Regions from separate parts of the Bradyrhizobium sp. LeoA1Lang genome, predicted to be linked through region 3. Evidence: predicted binding sites of a transcription regulator. Region 3 holds the regulator's gene; each other region holds the start of a gene.

What was found. Region 3 encodes PhoB, which activates phosphate uptake and scavenging genes when phosphate is short. Its sites were predicted from a motif close to TGTCATNNANCTGTCAT; they were not measured.
Region 1: ACZYOF_RS09530 (toxic anion resistance protein) is a predicted target of PhoB. The motif match lies at 2,918-2,934, and genes of this name have one in related genera.
Region 2: ACZYOF_RS35055 (RNA degradosome polyphosphate kinase) is a predicted target of PhoB. The motif match lies at 3,031-3,047, and genes of this name have one in related genera.
Region 4: phnF (phosphonate metabolism transcriptional regulator PhnF) is a predicted target of PhoB. The motif match lies at 1,980-1,996, and genes of this name have one in related genera.

Annotation. Positions count from the first base shown of each region.
Region 1 is NZ_JBVAPG010000019.1:15,110-19,601, forward strand. Features, by position in the region: gene ACZYOF_RS09515 (methyl-accepting chemotaxis protein) at 1-1,278, shown strand, start outside; gene ACZYOF_RS09520 (hypothetical protein) at 1,414-1,908, shown strand; gene ACZYOF_RS09525 (LOG family protein) at 2,045-2,656, opposite strand; gene ACZYOF_RS09530 (toxic anion resistance protein) at 2,968-4,062, shown strand; gene ACZYOF_RS09535 (vWA domain-containing protein) at 4,059-4,492, shown strand, end outside.
Region 2 is NZ_JBVAPG010000159.1:4,902-9,393, forward strand. Features, by position in the region: gene purN (phosphoribosylglycinamide formyltransferase) at 1-410, opposite strand, end outside; gene purM (phosphoribosylformylglycinamidine cyclo-ligase) at 407-1,480, opposite strand; gene ACZYOF_RS35045 (CDP-alcohol phosphatidyltransferase family protein) at 1,640-2,182, shown strand; gene ACZYOF_RS35050 (P-loop NTPase family protein) at 2,316-2,993, shown strand; gene ACZYOF_RS35055 (RNA degradosome polyphosphate kinase) at 3,121-4,492, shown strand, end outside.
Region 3 is NZ_JBVAPG010000011.1:2,673-7,164, forward strand. Features, by position in the region: gene ACZYOF_RS06240 (GcrA family cell cycle regulator) at 127-642, shown strand; gene phoB (phosphate regulon transcriptional regulator PhoB) at 763-1,470, opposite strand; gene phoU (phosphate signaling complex protein PhoU) at 1,589-2,305, opposite strand; gene pstB (phosphate ABC transporter ATP-binding protein PstB) at 2,317-3,129, opposite strand; gene pstA (phosphate ABC transporter permease PstA) at 3,135-3,980, opposite strand; gene pstC (phosphate ABC transporter permease subunit PstC) at 3,984-4,492, opposite strand, start outside.
Region 4 is NZ_JBVAPG010000083.1:8,411-12,902, reverse strand. Features, by position in the region: gene ACZYOF_RS25480 (carbon-phosphorus lyase complex subunit) at 1-843, opposite strand, end outside; gene phnH (phosphonate C-P lyase system protein PhnH) at 846-1,451, opposite strand; gene phnG (phosphonate C-P lyase system protein PhnG) at 1,456-1,917, opposite strand; gene phnF (phosphonate metabolism transcriptional regulator PhnF) at 2,031-2,762, shown strand; gene phnE (phosphonate ABC transporter, permease protein PhnE) at 2,866-3,714, opposite strand; gene phnE (phosphonate ABC transporter, permease protein PhnE) at 3,711-4,492, opposite strand, start outside.

The DNA.
Region 1 (4,492 bases), on a different contig from region 3:
CAGTTGACGACGGATTCACGACAGATCGCCAATGACGTCATGCTGTCGCTTTCCGCGGAGCTCGAATCCAACGCCAATGCGATTGTGGACCGTGCCAAGCAGGCTATGGCCGGCGAGATCGAAAAGGCGACGCAGCAGGCAGCCTCGGCCGACAGGATGTCGCTAGCGATCGGCGGCGTTGCGGCCCTGCTGCTGATCGTGACCTCGGTGCTGTCGGCGCTTTCGATCGCGGGACCGATGCGCAGCCTGAGCCGGGCCATGCAAGAACTCGCGAACGGTAATTTCGACGTCCAGTTGCCTGGCATCGGGCGCAAGGACGAAATCGGCGCGGTCGCGCGCGCTGTCGAGACATTCAAGGTCAAGGCGGAAGAGAGGGCGGTGCTCGAGGCCGACTCCAAGCGCCGGCAGGATGATACCCTCGCCGGGCAGCGCCGGGCCGAGATGATCAAGCTTGCGGATGCGTTCGAGGGAGCGGTGGGTGAGATCGTCAGCACCGTCTCGACGGCGTCGACGGAGCTGGAGCACTCCGCAAAGGCGCTCACCTCGACGGCCGAGCGCACCCAGGAAATAACGGTTGCGGTGGCGTCGGCTTCCGAAGAAGCGTCGGCCAACGTGCAATCGGTTGCGACCGCAACGGAAGAATTGTCGTCTTCGGTGAACGAGATCAGCCGGCAGGTCCAGGATTCGGCGCGAATCGCGGCGGCTGCGGTCGGCCAGGCGCGCGCCACCACCGAGCGCGTGAGCGAACTTTCCAAAGCCGCCAGCCGCATCGGCGATGTGGTCGAGCTCATCAACACCATTGCGGGCCAGACCAACCTCTTGGCGCTCAACGCCACCATCGAGGCTGCGCGCGCCGGCGACGCAGGCCGGGGCTTTGCGGTCGTCGCATCCGAGGTGAAGGCGCTGGCCGAGCAGACGGCGAAGGCGACCGGCGAAATCGGTCAGCAGATCGCGGCGATCCAGACCGCGACCAATCAGTCGGTCGGCGCCATCGGCCAGATCAGCAACACGATCGAATCGCTGGCGGAGATCGCCTCGACGGTCGCCGCCGCGGTCGAAGAGCAGGGTGCGGCGACGCAGGAGATCGCGCGCAACGTGCAACAGGCTGCACAAGGGACCGAGGAGGTCTCTTCGCGGATCACCGACGTGCAGCGCGGCGCCACCGCGACAGGCTCGGCGTCCACGCAGGTGCTCTCGTCCGCGCAATCGCTGTCCCGCGACAGCAGCCGGCTCCAGACGGAAGTTAGCCGGTTCCTGCAGACGGTGCGGGCTGCCTGACCTGACCAAAAGGTCGTCTCGGGCCGAGTGAGGTTCCTGAGACGTCCAACTCCACTTCGATTCCGATCGCGGAATGAACTCCCGCATTTCGCGCGCGTTGTCCTCGCACATGCTCGATTGTACGGGGAACCGATCATGACGAAACACGACAAGACGAAACGGCCGAGCGATGTCGACCTCTATCGCAATCCGCTGATCGGCGGATCGAAGGGCGTCACGATGGCGCAGGCGACGCCGGACGATCTCGAGGAGGTCGAAGGCGAGAACACCTTTGAGGGCGACGTCGAGAACGATACCAACCCGCAAGGCGGTATCGAGGCGCCAGATCGCCGGCAAGGCCGCCCGTCGCGCGATCAGACGCCGAAATCGCGCAAGACGGTGCTGCAGGGCAAGAAGACCCATGAGCAGCAGTTGCGGATGCTGGAACGCAAGCCCGATGTTCCCGACGCGCGCAATGTCGAGCAACGAGGCGCGCGCATTGTGGAAGATGCAGGCGCGAGACATCCGAAACAGGATGCGCGCCAGTCGGAATTTCCGGTGAGCCGCGGCGGGCTGAACCAGGAAAGCCACCACAACAAGCACAACGATCCCGGCCAGAGCGGCCATAAGCCGCAGAAGCACGGCGGGTGACGCAACTGAAATCGTGATTCGGTTGAACGGAACCAGATCACGATTTCATCTTCTGGTTTGAGCATGATCTCCGCGCAAACGCTTCGCGTTTTGTTGTCGCGAGGGCAAACCGGTCTCCGCCTTCCCGGATCATGCTCTACGGTTTGGCGGCCGCCTCCGTGCGCAGCCATTTTCGTGGCGGCGGCTGGTAGGTTCCAAAGCGGCTGAGCAGCGCGTCCACCTTGGTTTCGATGATGAGCATCTCGGCATAGGCTGCGATCGTGAAGCCTTCGGCGACCATCCTCTCCACCATCGCGATCAGCGGCGCGAAGTAATCCTTTACGTTCAGCAGGCCGCACGGCTTTTGGTGGATCCCGAGCTGGGCCCAGGTCCATTCCTCGAAAAGTTCTTCGAGTGTTCCGGCGCCGCCCGGCAGCGCGACGAAGCCATCGGATAGCTCTGCCATCATCGTCTTGCGCTCATGCATGGTTTCGACGATGTGAAGCTGGCTCAAGCCCGTGTGTCCGATCTCGCGCTCGACCAGCGCGCGCGGAATGACGCCGACGACGCGCCCGCCCGCCGCAAGCGCCGCATCTGCTATCGCACCCATCAGTCCGACCTTCCCGCCGCCATAGACGATGGTAATGCCGGCCTTTGCCAGCGCCTGTCCGGTGGCGATCGCGGTCTCCAGATAGATCGGATCACGGCCCGGGCTGGAGCCGCAGAAGATACAGACGGATTTCAGCGCTTTGGCGTTTTGGTTCTGCATTGGATCTGTGCGGACCTTTCGTGCTGCAAACGATTCGTCGGCGGATCGACGTTAGCATGAGGGGCTGGGGATCGCGGCGTTGCGCTACAACGTGATGCATCGGCGGATCGGTGCTGTGAATGACCTGCTCATATATCATTGAATTAAAAAAAGAATTTCGCCGCGCGGGCGGGTCGAGCCGAATCGGGTTTTGCGGCAGCCGGTAACGTATGCCGATCCGGGAAGGACTTCATCAACAGGCCTGTTGTCAACCTCGGAGACTGTCATCAATCTGTCGTATCGCCTGCGCTTAGCTGCGGAACCAGTCCGGCATGCTACCATGGCCGCGGCCGAGAGGGAGTGAGGCGGTGAGCGAAACGACGAGTGTCCCGGCATTGCCGGCAGATGCATCAGTGATTGCACGTATCAAGTCCGAAATCGATATTTCAGATCGTTCGCGCATCGTCACGTTCGGCGAGCGCGCCCAGCGGTCGGTGGTCGAGTTCGCCGACCGCATTCTGTCCCAGACGCAAAATCGAGAGCTCGGAACAACCGGCAAGCTGTTGTCGGACATTTTGGCAAAAGCGCGCGGGCTCGATCCCGCCGATCTCAAGGACAGCGGCCTCTTGACGCGCCTGTTCTCGTCGGCGGAGGCACGGCTGCGCCGCTTTGCCGAGCAGTTCGGCGATGTCGCCTCGCAGATCGATCGCGTCTGCGTCGAGCTCGATCGCAACAAGGAGGTCCTGCGCCGCGACATCGCGCTGCTCGACGATCTCTATGAGCAGACCAGGACCGCGCTAGGCCAGCTCGACGCGCATATTAACGCCGGCAAGGCCTTTGCCGCGGACTTCCGCGGCGGCAAGCTGGTCGAGATGGAGCGGGCTGCGACCGCGAAAGGCCAAAGCAGCGATGCCCTGCTCGCTGCGCAGACCTATCAGGACGCAGTCCAGGCGCTCGACCGGCTCGAGAAGCGCATCTTCTATCTGCAGCAGGCACGCCAGATCGGCATCCAGCAGTTGCCGCAGATCCGCATCGTGCAATCGGGCGACGAGACGCTGATCGAGAACCTGCAGGCCACCACCGAACTCACTATCCCGGTGTGGAAGCAGAAGATGATCCTGCTGCTCGGGCTGAACCGGCAGAAATCCGCGCTCGAGCTGCAGAAGACCATCACCGATGCCACCAACGAGATGATGCGCCAGGCCTCCGAGATGATGAAGACCCAGGCGATCGAGATCGAGAAACAGTCGCAGCGCGGTATCGTCGACATTACGACGCTGGAAAAGACCAATCGCGACCTGATCGACACCATCTCGGGCGTGCTCGCCGTGCAGGAGCAGGGCCGCACCAAGCGCGCCGAGATCGAACAGCGCATGTCGGAGCTGACCGACGAGTTGAAATCCGCGGTGACCAAGGCCTCTGCATGAGCCTCGCGTTGTTCCCGCGGCGCTGGCTTGCGCTGCTCGCTGCGGCGCAGCTGATCGCCGTACTGCTCTCCGGCTGCAGCGGCGGCCCGGGACCGCAATTCACCATTCTGTCGGGCTCGGAGAATGACGTGCTCGAGCCGCTGGTGCAGGAATTCTGCAAGTCGCGCAATGCCGCCTGCACCATGCGCTATCAGGGCTCGCTTGACATCGCGCTGGCGCTCAAGGGCGACGATCCGCCGGCCGACGCGGTGTGGCCGGCGGCCTCGATCTGGATCGACATGTTCGACACCAAGCGGCGAGTGAAGTCGGTCAAGTCGATCGTGCAGATGCCGGTCATCCTCGGCGTGCGCCGCTCCAAGGCGCAAGAATTGAACTGGATCGGCGCCAAGGTGACGGCCAAGGATATTCTCGCCGCCGTCGAGGCCGGCCG
Region 2 (4,492 bases), on a different contig from region 3:
GCGCCCGAGATCTTCACCCCTGCCTTAAGCGCCTGGCCATGCGGATCGAGGCCGGGGAAGCACGGCAACAGCGACGGATGGATGTTGAGCATCCTGCCGTACCAGCGCTGCACGAATTCGGCCGTGAACAGCCGCATGAAGCCGCCGAGGCAGATCAGCTCGACGTTCTTCTCGTCGAGCGCGCGCTGCAGCCTCGCCTCGAAGCCGGCGCGGTCCTTGCCGAACGGCTTGCTCTCGATGACGATGGTCGGAATGCCGCTCGCGCTCGCCTTGGCGAGGCCTGGGGCGTCGGCGCGGTTGGAGATCACGACGACGATCTCGGCCGGAAAGTCGTCCGCCTTCGCGGCATCGATCAGCGCGACCATGTTCGATCCGCGCCCGGAAATCAGGATGGCGACTCTGCGCTTCATTGCGAAAGATCGAGATGGCCGTTGTAGACTACGCGATGCTCGCCGGTCGCGTGGATCACCTCACCGAGCAACGTCGCGGTCTCGCCACTTTCGGTGAAGACCTCCATGACCCGCTCAACCGCATCCGCTTTCACGATCGCGATCATGCCGATGCCGCAGTTGAAGGTGCGCAGCAGCTCGAGCTCGGCGATACCGCCCGCTTCCGCCAGCCATTTGAACACCGGCAGGACCGGCAGCCGGGCGAGATCGATGCCGACACCCAGGTGCTTCGGCAGCACCCGCGGAATGTTGTCGGTGAAGCCGCCGCCGGTAATGTGCGCCAGCCCCTTGATCGCCCCGGTCTCGCGGATCGCGCGCAGGCAGGATTTGACGTAGAGCTTGGTCGGCGTCAGCAGCGCGCCGCCGAGCGTCATAACCGGCGAGAACGGCGCCGGCGCGTCGAAGCTGACGCGCGACTGCTCGACGATCTTGCGCACCAGCGAAAATCCGTTGGAGTGAACGCCGGACGAAGCCAGGCCGATCACGGCATCGCCAATGGCGATATCCGGTCGCGGCAAGAGCGTCCCGCGCTCGGCGGCCCCGACCGCAAACCCGGCGAGGTCATAATCGCCGTCCTTGTAGAGCCCCGGCATCTCCGCGGTCTCGCCGCCGATCAGCGCGCAGCCGGATTCGCGGCAGCCCTCGGCGACACCCGCGACGATCGCAGCCGTCGCCTCCGGATCGAGCTTGCCGCAGGCGAAATAGTCCAGGAAGAACAGCGGTTCCGCGCCCTGCACGACGAGGTCGTTGACCGACATCGCCACCAGGTCGATGCCGATCCCGTCATGCAGCCCGGTCTCGATCGCGATCTTGACCTTGGTGCCGACACCATCGGTCGCGGCCACCAGCACGGGGTCCTTGAAGCCGGCCGCCTTCAGATCGAACAGGCCGCCGAAGCCGCCGATCTCGGCGTCCGCGCCGGCGCGCGCGGTGGCACGGACCATCGGCTTGATCAGATCGACCAGCCGGTTGCCGGCATCGATGTCGACGCCGGAATCCGCGTAAGTGAGGCCGTTCTTGCGCTCGGTCATGCAAAATTCCAGTTGAAGACGGCTGGTTACGAGGAATTCCGCCCCCGCGCAATGGCTCGCAAGGCGGCAGGCGGTATACTATGTAGATAACGACCGGCTCAGCCCCCAGAGGGGCCGAATCTTCCGTAAATTCAGGCCGGTAGCCGGGAAGCGACCGAGTTGAGCATACCCAATATCATCACGCTGGGCCGCATCATTCTGGTGCCGGTCATCGTCTGGGCGATCGTCTCCAGCCAGATGGAAATCGCGTTTGCGATCTTCGTGATTGCCGGCGTCAGCGACGCCGTCGACGGTTTCCTCGCCAAGCGCTTCAACATGACGAGCGAGCTCGGCGCCCTGCTCGATCCGCTCGCCGACAAGGCGCTGCTGGTGTCGATCTATGTGGCGCTCGGGATCTGGGGCGCGGTGCCGCGCTGGCTTGTCATCCTCGTGGTGTCGCGCGACATCATGATCGTGGCGGCGGTGATCGTGTCCTGGCTGTTCGACAAGCCGGTCGAGATAAAACCGCTGATGGTCTCGAAACTTAACACGGGAGCTCAGGTTGCCTTCGCAGCCCTGGTGCTGGCCTCGCTCGGTTTCGGTTTCCAGCCAAGGCCTTATGATCTGATCCTGATGGGATTTGTCACCATCTTTACTTTGGTTTCCGTCTCCCTCTATCTCGTGGAGTGGGTGCGGCACATGAGCACGATCGAAGCGCGCTAGAGCGCTTTCGAGCTAAGAGCGTTTTCGAGCGAAGTGGGCACCGGTTCGCATAGCAATCAAGTTTACGCAGATTGCGTAGACTTATCTGCGCAGAAAACGCGTCAAGAGAATGAAAGCCCCGGAGAGTTTTTGCGTGGCAGGTAGCGTTCACCCTCGTCAGCTTGCGTTGGCGCTGCCGCATGCGGAGAGCCTGACCCGCGACGACTTCCTCGAGGGAACGGCGAATGAGGCCGGCCTCGCTCTGATCGAGAGCTGGCCCGACTGGCCGAACCGCATCATGCTTCTGGTCGGCCCCGAAGGATCGGGAAAAAGCCACCTCGCCGCGATCTGGGCCGAGCGGGCCGGCGCGCGCTCGACAGCGGCGCACGCACTGTCGGCCGAGACCGTGCCGGCGGACCTCGCGACCGGCGCACTCGTTGTCGAAGACTTGAACCCGCACGGCTTCGACGAGCGCGCGATGTTTCACCTGCTCAATCTCGCCCGCCAGGACGAAGCCTTCGTGCTGATGACCGCTCGCATTCCGCCGTCGGCGTTCGAGATCGAATTGCGCGACCTCCGGTCACGGCTGCGTGCGGTGCCGACCGTGTCATTGTTGCCGCCAGACGATCTCTTGTTTCGCGGCCTGATCGTCAAATACTGCACGGACCGCCAGATGACCGTGGACGAATCACTGGTGAGCTATCTCGCCAGCCGGATCGAGCGCTCCTACGCCGCCGCCCGCCAGGCGGTGGAACTGCTCGACACCGAGGCGCTGCGGCTGGGGCGGCCGGTGACGCGGGCGCTGGCGGCGGAACTGTGGCGCCACGCCTGACCCTGTGACTTGACGGCGCTGGCGCGGAGAACGTCAATGTCATCGAAACGTCATCCCCTTATCACAAGGTTTGCGTTGCCTTTGCTTAAGTGGCTCTGGCCCTGAACGCGAATGGATCGAGAACTTCATGGAATCGGCACAACCTATTGAAGTACAAGAGAAAGAACAGGTTGCTGAGAGGCTGCCGGCGATCGCGACGAGCCCCGAACGCTTCATCAACCGCGAGCTTTCCTGGCTGCATTTCAATCGCCGCGTGCTGGAAGAGGCCGTCAATCCCGGCCATCCCGCGCTCGAGCGGGTGAGATTCCTGTCGATATCCGCCAACAACCTCGACGAGTTCTTCATGGTCCGCGTCGCCGGTATCAAGGCGCAGGTCCGTGAAGGCATCCCGGAGCGCAGCCCCGATGGCCTGACGCCATCCGAACAGCTCGTCCTGATCAACCAGACCGTTTCCAAGCTCGCCTCCGACCAGCAGGCGATCTGGAGCGACCTGCGCACGATGCTCTCGGAAGTCGGCATCAACCTCGTCGATGGGCGGGACGTCACCAAGACGGAGCGGGCCTGGATCGAGGATCATTTCCTCCACAGCATCTTTCCGCTGCTGACGCCGCTCGCGATCGATCCGGCGCATCCCTTCCCGTTCATTCCGAACCTCGGCTTCACGGTGGCCCTGCAATTATCCCGGGTCTCCGACGGCAAGGCGATGAACGCGCTGATCCGCATGCCCGGCAAGATCGACCGCTTCATCCGCATCCCCAGTGATGGCCGGCTGCGCCTGATCACGTTGGAGCAGGCCACCGGCCTCTTCATCGGGCGCCTGTTCCCGGGCTACACGGTCAACGGCCAGGGCGCCTTCCGCGTCATCCGCGACTCCGAAATCGAAATCGAGGAAGAAGCCGAAGACCTCGTCCGCACGTTCGAGACCGCGCTGAAGCGACGCCGGCGCGGATCGGTGATCCGGCTGGAGATCGAGGCCAAGATGCCGGAAGAGCTGCGCCTGTTCGTGCAACACGCGCTCAACGCCGCCGATGACGAGGTTTTCCTGGTCGACGGCGTGCTGGCCATGAACGAGCTGTCGCAACTCACCCGGCTCGACCGGCCCGATCTCGAATTCACACCCTATGTGCCGCGTCATCCGGAACGGGTGCGCGACCATGGCGGCGATATCTTCGCCGCGATCCGGCAGAAGGACCTGATCGTCCACCACCCCTACGAATCCTTCGACGTCGTGGTGCAGTTCCTGCAGCAGGCCGCCCGCGATCCCGACGTCGTCGCCATCAAGCAGACGCTCTATCGCACCTCGCAGAATTCGCCGATCGTGCGCGCGCTCGCCGAAGCGGCTGAAGCCGGCAAGTCGGTCACGGCGCTGATCGAGCTGAAGGCGCGCTTCGACGAGGAAGCGAACATCCGCTGGGCGCGCGACCTCGAGCGCGCCGGCGTGCAGGTGGTCTACGGCTTCATCGAGCTCAAGACCCACGCCAAATTATCGATGGTGGTGC
Region 3 (4,492 bases):
GTACACGTTCGGGTGCGGTTTTCGTGCCCGGCGAGCCTTAAGGGATTCTGCCCGCAGGGATTTTTGAGATTAGGCATCGCAGCGCTGTCCCAGGATCGGCCGGCGCAACGCGAAGGGAAAGATGCGATGACGGTATTGACCTGGTCCGACGAACGCGTCGAGCAATTGAAGAAGCTCTGGGAAGCCGGGCTCTCGGCCAGCCAGATCGCAGCGGAACTCGGCAACGTGACGCGCAATGCAGTGATCGGCAAGGTGCACCGGCTCGGCCTCTCGGGCCGCGCCAAGAGTCCTGCTGCAGCCGCGCCGCGGCAGCGCAAGGCGCGTCCCGCACAGCCGATGATGCGCGTAGCGCGGCCGGTCTCCCGCGGCAACACCGCACTCGCCCACGCCTTCGAGGTGGAGGTGGAAGCGGACCCTATCGCCTACGACAATGTGGTGCCGATGAGCCAGCGGCTGTCGCTGCTCGAATTGAACGAGGCCACCTGCCACTGGCCGGTCGGCGATCCCTCGAGCCCGGAATTCTTCTTCTGCGGCGGCAAGGCGCTTCCCGGCCTGCCCTATTGCGCGCACCACTCCCGCGTCGCCTACCAGCCGGCAGCGGACCGCCGCCGTCCGACGGTCAAGCCGTCACACGGCAAGTAAGCCGACGACAGATCGTAGCCCGGGTGAAGCGCAGCGTAACCCGGCAATGCTGTATCGGCAGGTCCAAATTTCCCCGGGTTACGCTTCGCTGCACCCGGGCTACGGATTGAGGTCGCCGAGTTACGACTGCTCGGCCTTCGCGAAGCGATCATCCAGCGCGTAGCCCGCGCCGCGGACGGTGCGGATCGGGTCCTGCTCGCGGCCGGGATTGAGCAATTTGCGCAGGCGGCCGATGTGGACGTCGACGGTGCGCTCGTCGATATAGATGTCGCGCCCCCAGACGCTGTCGAGCAACTGCTCGCGGCTGAACACGCGGCCGGGATGCTCCAGGAAGAACTCCAGCAGGCGATATTCGGTCGGGCCGAGATCGATCGGACGGCCCGAGCGCGCGACGCGACGCTTCTCGCGGTCGAGCTCGATGTCGCCATAGGTGAGCACGGTGGCGAGCCGCTCCGGACTTGCCCGACGCAACAGGCCCTTCACCCGCGCCAGCAGTTCAGGCACCGAGAACGGCTTGACGATGTAGTCGTCGGCGCCGGTCGCCAGTCCCCTCACGCGCTCGCTTTCCTCGCCGCGCGCGGTCAGCATGATGATCGGGAGCTGCTTGGTCTCCGGCCGCGCCCGTAGACGGCGGCACAGCTCGATGCCGGAGAGTCCCGGCAGCATCCAGTCGAGCACGACAAGGTCGGGAATGCGTTCCTTGAGCCTTGTGTCCGCATCATCTCCACGGGCGACCGTTTCGACATCATAGCCTTCTGCATCGAGATTGTAGCGCAACAGCGTCGTCAGCGCTTCTTCGTCTTCGACCACCAGAATGCGTGCGCTCATCGGCTTGGCTTCTCCTATAGCGGGATGACTCTCTGCCTGAATCGTCATCCCACTCTTCCTTTGATGTTTTGAGCAGGATCTTCTTCGGAAAACCGGCTTCGACTTTCCTGGATGTGCTCTAGTTGCCCGGAACGGTCGTGGCGAACGTCGTCATATCCCCCTTCGGCCGCTTGTCGGTCATCTGCTGACCCTCGATCATGTAGAACACCGTCTCCGCGATGTTGGTGGCGTGGTCGCCGATCCGCTCGATGTTCTTGGCGCAGAACATCAGGTGGATGCAGAACGAGATGTTGCGCGGATCTTCCATCATGTAGGTGAGGAGCTCCCGGAACAGCGAGGTGCAGATCGCGTCCACCTCCTCGTCGCTCTTCCAGACGTTCATCGCGGCCGGCAGATCGTGCGCGGCATAAGCGTCGAGCACGGACTTGACCTGCGACAGCACGAGGTCGGTCATGTGCTCCAAGCCGCGGATCAGCTTCAGCGGCTGGAAGTCGTTCTCCAGCGCGGCGACGCGCTTGCCCATGTTCTTGGCGAGGTCGCCGATCCGCTCGAGGTCGGTCGCCACCCGCATCGCGCCGACGATCTCGCGCAGGTCGACGGCCATCGGCTGGCGGCGGGCGATCGTCAGCACGGCGCGCTCTTCGATCACGCGCTGCAGGCTGTCGATCTCGATGTCGGAAGCGACGACACGCTTGCCGAGCGCAATGTCGCGGCGGATCAGCGCATCGACGGATTCGGTGATCATCCGTTCGACCAGCCCGCCCATCTCCGCGACCAGACGGGTCAGTTCCTGAAGATCGCTGTCGAACGCCTTGGCGGTATGTTCAGAAGCCATGATGTCCCTCCTCAACCGAACCGGCCGGTGATGTAGTCCTGGGTGCGACGATCGCTCGGCGAGGTGAAGATCTTGCTGGTGTCGTCGAACTCGATCAGTTCGCCCAGATACATGAACGCGGTCTTGTCGGAGACGCGCGCCGCCTGCTGCATGTTATGCGTGACGATCGCGATCGTGTAGTCCTCCGACAGCTCCTGGATCAGTTCCTCGACCTTGGCGGTCGAAATCGGATCGAGCGCCGAGCAGGGCTCGTCGAACAGGATCACTTCGGGCCGCACCGCAACCGTGCGAGCGATGCACAGACGCTGCTGCTGGCCGCCGGAGAGGCTCAGGCCGGAGGCATTGAGCTTGTCCTTGACCTCGTTCCACAGCGCGCCGCCGCGCAGCGCTTTCTCGACTCGGCCGTCCATTTCGGATTTCGAGATCTTCTCGTAAAGGCGGATGCCGAAGGCGATATTCTCATAGATCGTCATCGGGAACGGCGTCGGCTTCTGGAACACCATTCCGATCCGCGCCCGCAGCAGGTTGAGGTCGAGCTTGGGGTCGAGGATGTTGGTCTGGTCCAGCATCAGTTGGCCGGTGGCGCGCTGGCCGGGATAGAGGTCGTACATCCGGTTGAAGATCCGCAGCAGCGTTGACTTGCCGCAACCGGAAGGACCGATGAAGGCGGTGACGCGGTTGGTGCCGAGCGCCAGGTTGATGTTCTTCAGCGCGTGGTGCTCGCCGTAATAGAAGTTGAGGCTGCGTGCCGTCACCTTCGGCGGCGCTTCCGGCAGCGATTTCTGGGGAATGGCCGCGCTCGGGCTGGTCGTCGATACGGTCATATCGGTCATTTTGCGCTCCTTTCGGCGCCGAGGATGCGCGCGCCGATGTTGAGCGCGAGCACGGTCAAGGTGATGAGCAGGGCCCCGCTCCAGGCGAGCTCTTTCCAATAGGCGTAGGGGCTCTGCACGAAGTTGTTGATCGTCACCGGCAGGTTCGCCATCGTCTTGGTCAGGTTCAGGCTGAAGAACTGATTGGACAGCGCGGTGAACAATAGCGGCGCGGTCTCGCCGGCGACGCGGGCGGTCGCCAGCAGCACGCCCGTGATCAGGCCGGAGCGCGCCGCGCGGTAGGCGATCCGCTTGATCACCAGCGAGCGCGGAAGGCCAAGCGCGGAGGCCGCCTCCCGCAGCGGGTTGGGGACGAGCAGCAGCATGTCCTCGGTGGTGCGCAGCACGACGGGGATGACGATCACCGCCAGCGCCAGACAGCCGGCCAGCGCGGAGAAGCCGCCCATCGGCACGACGACCGCGCCATAGATGAACAGGCCGATGATGATCGACGGCGCGCTCAAGAGGATGTCGTTGATGAAGCGGATCACCGAAGTGAGCCGGTCATGCTTGCCGTATTCGGCCAGATAGGTGCCGGCAAACAGGCCGAGCGGCGCGCCGATGCCGACACCGATCACGGTCATGATCACCGAGCCGACGATCGCGTTCAGGAGACCGCCATCGGTGGAGCCGGGCGGCGGCGTGTTCTTGGTGAAGACATCGAGGCTGAGGCCGGCGAGGCCGTTGTAGAACAGCGTGAACAGGATCAGCGCCAGCCAAGTCACCCCAAACGCGGCAGCGGCGATGCAAAGCCCGCGGATGATGATGTCGTTGCGACGGCGGGACCTGTAAATCGGATTCATGGCTCAGTTCCCCGCCTTCTTTTCCAGACGCATCAGCATCAGTCGCGCACAGGCGAGAACAATGAACGTCAGCACGAACAGCAACAGGCCGAGCAGGATCAGGCCCGATTGGTGCAATCCGTCACTCTCGGCGAATTCGCTGGCGATCGCCGCCGAGATCGTCGTGCCCGGCGCGAAGATCGAGGAGGAGATGCGGAACGAGTTGCCGATGATGAAGGTCACGGCCATGGTCTCGCCGAGTGCGCGGCCGAGGGCCAGCATGATGCCGCCGATCACGCCGACGCGGGTATAGGGGATCACGACGTTGCGGACGACTTCCCAGGTGGTGCAGCCGACCCCGTAGGCCGCCTCCTTCAGGACCGGCGGCACTGTCTTGAACACGTCGACCGAGATCGCCGTGATGAAGGGCAGCACCATGATCGCCAGGATCAGCGCGGCGTTGAACAGGCTGAGATAGGACGGCGGGCCGCCGAACACCGCGCCCAGCAGCGGCACGCCGTCGAACAGGCGGA
Region 4 (4,492 bases), on a different contig from region 3:
CTGGCCGAAGGCGAGGCCATAGCCACGGGTGAAGCACGGCGCCTCGGTCGCCGAGCCCTTGAACTGGTTGACCATCTGGCACTCGGTGAGTTCGATTCTCCCAAGCGGAACGGCGAAGCCTGCATCCTCGGCGAAGAATTCGACATCGACCTCGCCGAAGCGGATTTCGCCGGCAAAGGGATGGTTGCGGCCATAACCCCGCTGGGTGGAATAGCCGAGCGCGAGCAGGAAACCTTCGTCGGCGCGGGCGAGATTCTGCAGCCGTAGATCGCGGTCGGCCGGGAAGCTGAGCGGCTCGCGCGTGAGGTCGCCGACCGGCGCGTCCGCCTCTGCCTGCGGTGACGGCTCGATCAGACCGTCGTGAGCGAGGATATCGGTGACGCGCGGCGTTTCGGCGGACGATGTTTCGCCGGTCGCAGGCGCCTCCGGCACAAAACCCTCGGCAAGCTGCGGGTCAAGCAGGCGATGGGTGTAGTCGAAGGTTGGGCCGAGGATCTGGCCGCCGGGAATGTCCTTGAAGGTCGCGGAGATGCGGCGGCGGATCTGCATGTTGCCGGTATCGACCGGCTCGGTGGCGCCGAAGCGCGGCAGCGTGGCGCGGAAGGCGCGAACCAGGAAGATCGCCTCGATCATGTCGCCGCGCGCCTGCTTGATCGCGAGCGCGGCGAGCTCGCGGTCATAGAGCGAGCCTTCCGCCATGACGCGATCGACGCCGAGCGCAAGCTGTTCGGAGATCTGCGCAAGCGTGAGCTCCGGCACCTCCCGGTCGCCGCGCCGTTCATGCGCGAGCAGGCGATGGGCGTTCTCTATGGCGCGTTCGCCGCCCTTGACCGCAACGTACATCGTCAGTCCTTCCCATGAGCGAGCCGCGTGGTGCGCGGGATCGCGACAATCTCTTCGCCCGCGACCAGCACGACGTCGATACCGCGCGGAAACAGCGCGGCGTTGACGGCGAGCCGATCGAACAGATCGTGCGGCTCAATGGTCGCGGTCAGCACAGTGGAGCCGTCGATGCCGGGACCGCGCAGTTCGTAGGCCGTGCCGTGCGACAGGCTGCCAATCTGCAGGATCAGCGTGGTCGAGCGATCGGGATATTCGCTGCTGCCGAACGCGAAGCGATCGAGCGCGGGAAGATTCTTGGGATCGCCGATCAGCGCAAAGCCCGCAATCGCGGGATCGCCGGTGATGGGCGCGCCGGTGTGGAACTTCAGCCATTTGGCGATGTCGGGGGTCGACATCGCGCCATCGAGCCAAATCGGCGTGTCATGATCGAACAGCATCAGCGCGATCGCGGCCGTGCCGTGCATCACGCCGGAAGGCGCGCCGGCCGATGCCGCGATTCGCTGCACCGTTCCCGGACGCGCCATCGCGTTCATTACGGAACGGAACGTCGCCTGCGCCGACAACACCTTGTCGGAGAAGCCCGGCGGCAGTTCGGCAACCGTCGTCATGTCCTTAGCCCTCGCCGCGCACCATGGTGTAGAAATCAACCCGCGTCGCCGCCGTCTCCGCGTCCGCCCGGCTTCGTTTCGCGATCATGGCCGTGCGCAGCGGCGCGATCACTTCCTGTTCGACCGCGTCGGCAAAGTCGTCCGATTGCGTCATGGCGTCGCACAACGCGATCAGCCGCGCCTTCTCGTGGTCGCGCCCGAGCGTGTAGCCGAAGCCGACCTGGCCGGTCGAAAGCAGCACCGCCGAGCGCGAGACGGTCGCCTCGCCGAGATTGAAGTGAGCGCCGTCGCCGCCGATCCGACCGCGCACCATCACGAGGCCGTTCTCCGGCTCGCGCAAAGTTTTGTGATCGGGCAGCGCCATCGCTCTGAGCCGGGCCGAAATTTCGGCGGCGTCCGACTGTGCGAGCACCGCCATTCCCGCTCTGCGCTGCGCCCGCCTGCTGTCTTGCTCGGTTTTCGTCATGTCGCGGAACCTTGCCTGACTGAAGTTGTCTATGATAATAGACAACTTGATAAGCAAACGCCATGACTGTTTCATGACAGAGCCATGATTTTCGACAGGACTGGGTTTCCGATATGAGCCTGCAGGACACCACCTCATCGGGCGTCGCGCTGTGGCGACTGGTCGCCGACGGCATCGAGCGCGGCATCGCCGAAGGCCGCTTTGCCGCCGGCGAGAAGCTGCCGGGCGAAATGGAGATCGCGGAGACCTACCGCGTGAACCGGCACACGGTGCGGCGCGCCCTGGCGGCGCTCGCCGAGCGCGGATTGGTGCGCGCCGAGCGCGGCAGCGGCACTTATGTCGAGGTGCAGAAAATCGCCTATCCGCTGCGCTCGCGCACGCGGTTCTCGGAGATCGTCGGCGCCGGCGGCCGTGAGCCGCGCGGGCAATTGATCGATGCGTCGGAAGACGTGGCGAGCCGGGACCTGGCGCGGGAACTCGGACTGAAGGTCGGCGCGCCATTAGTCCGGATCGAGTCGCTGCGGTTCGCCGACCGCGCACCGATCTGCATCTCCACCTCCTGGCTTTCAGCCGAGCGCTTTCCGGGCGCGGGAGAGGTGTTCGCCAGCGTCCGCTCGATGACGAAGCTGCTCGAACATTTTGGCATCCGCGACTATCGCCGCGCCTCGACGCGGATCACCGCCGGCATCGTCGACGCCACCGACGCGGCGCGGCTCGACCTCGCGCTCGGCCGCCCGATCCTGGTGGTCGACTCGACCGACGTCGATCCGGACGACAAGCCGCTGGTGACAAAGCGCTCGCGCTTCGCCGCCGAGCGCGTGGAGTTTTTGGTGGAGAACGGGTGAGATTTTGTAGGGTGGGCAAAGCGAAGCGTGCCCACCATTCCGAGCGGAGTGCTTGATGGTGGGCACGCTTCGCTTTGCCCACCCTACGGAACCGCGGTTAGGCTCACGCCACCGCGCGCTGGCCGATGATGGCGAAGCGGAGTTTTGTCGATATCCAGTCGATCACGGCGACCGCGACCAGGATCATCAAGATCAGGAACGAGACCTTCTGCCATTCCAGGACGCGGATCTGCTCGGCGAGCTGCAGCCCGATGCCGCCGGCGCCGACGATGCCGATGATGGTGGCCGAACGCGTGTTCGACTCGATGTAATAGAGCACCTGCCCCGCGATCACGGGCAGCACCTGCGGGATCAGGCCGAAGCGGATCTCGTGCAGCGCGCTGCCGCCGGAAGCTCTGATACCCTCGACCTGCTTCTTGTCGGCCTCCTCAATGGCCTCAGAGAACAATTTGCCGAAGGCGCCGAAGTCCGACACCGCGATGGCGAGCACGCCGGCAAACGGGCCGAGGCCGACGACATTAATCCACACCAAGGCCCAGATGAGCTGGTCGACGCCGCGGATCGAATCCAGGAAGCGCCGCACCGGAAAACGGAAGATGGCTGACGGCACGATGTTGCGCGCGGCGAGCAGGCTGACCGGCAGCGCCAGGAACGCGGCGATCGTGGTGCCGAGCAGCGCGATCGACAGCGTCTCGCCGAGCGCGGAGAGATAGGTCGGCAGCGATGAGCCGGGATCGGGCGGGATCATCATCAACGTGATCCAGCCGAGCTCGCGCAGGCCGCTCACCAGCTTGGTCGGCGAGAAGTCGAGATCGAACAGTCCGAAGACGAAGACCGCGAACGCCGCCAGCAGCATCAAGGGCGTGGCGAGGCGCGTCGAGGCCGGGCGCTCGAAAACATCTGGATATTTCGTCCGCAGCGCCAGCGAATCCGGCTTCGGCAATTGGCTCATGCCCGCGCCTCCTTGCCGAACAGTTTTGCGCGCAGCCAGCCGGTGGTGATGTCGATCACGAACACGGTGACGATGATGGTGACCAGGATGGCGCTGACGTCGGAATAGTAGAATTTGCGGATCGCGACCACGAGCTCCTGCCCGATGCCGCCGGCGCCGACAAAGCCCATCACCGACGCCTCGCGCACATTGATCTCGAAGCGCAACAGCGCATAGCTGGCATAGCCCGCTGAAACCTGAGGCAGCACCGCAAAGCGCATGCAGGAGAGCCAGCTCGCGCCGGTCGAGCGGATGCCTTCCACCGGCTTCATGTCGGCATTCTCGACGATCTCGGAGAACAATTTGCCGAGCGCGCCGGTCGAGTGCACGGCGATCGCCAGCACGCCCGCCATCGGCCCGAGGCCGAACGCGATCACGAACACCAACGCGAACACGATGCCGGGCACGGTGCGGGCGAATTCGAGCAGGCGGCGGACGACGAAGCGCAGCCACGGCCCGGGCGAGGTATTCTGCGCGGCGAAGAAGTTCAGCGCGAACGCAAAGACGGCGCCGGTCAGCGTGCCGACATAGCTGATCAAAATGGTCTCGGCGAGCAGCTTCAGCCATTGCTTCCAGCCCCAGAACCATTCGCCGAAATCGGTCCAGACCCGCTGGCCGTTATCGAGCGTGAGGATGCGGTCGAAATAGGAGACGAAGTTGCCGAAATAGGTGAAAAGCGTGCGCAGGTTCACTTCGGCGCCGATGCCAGCGACGACGAGCGCCGCGATAAACACCGCCG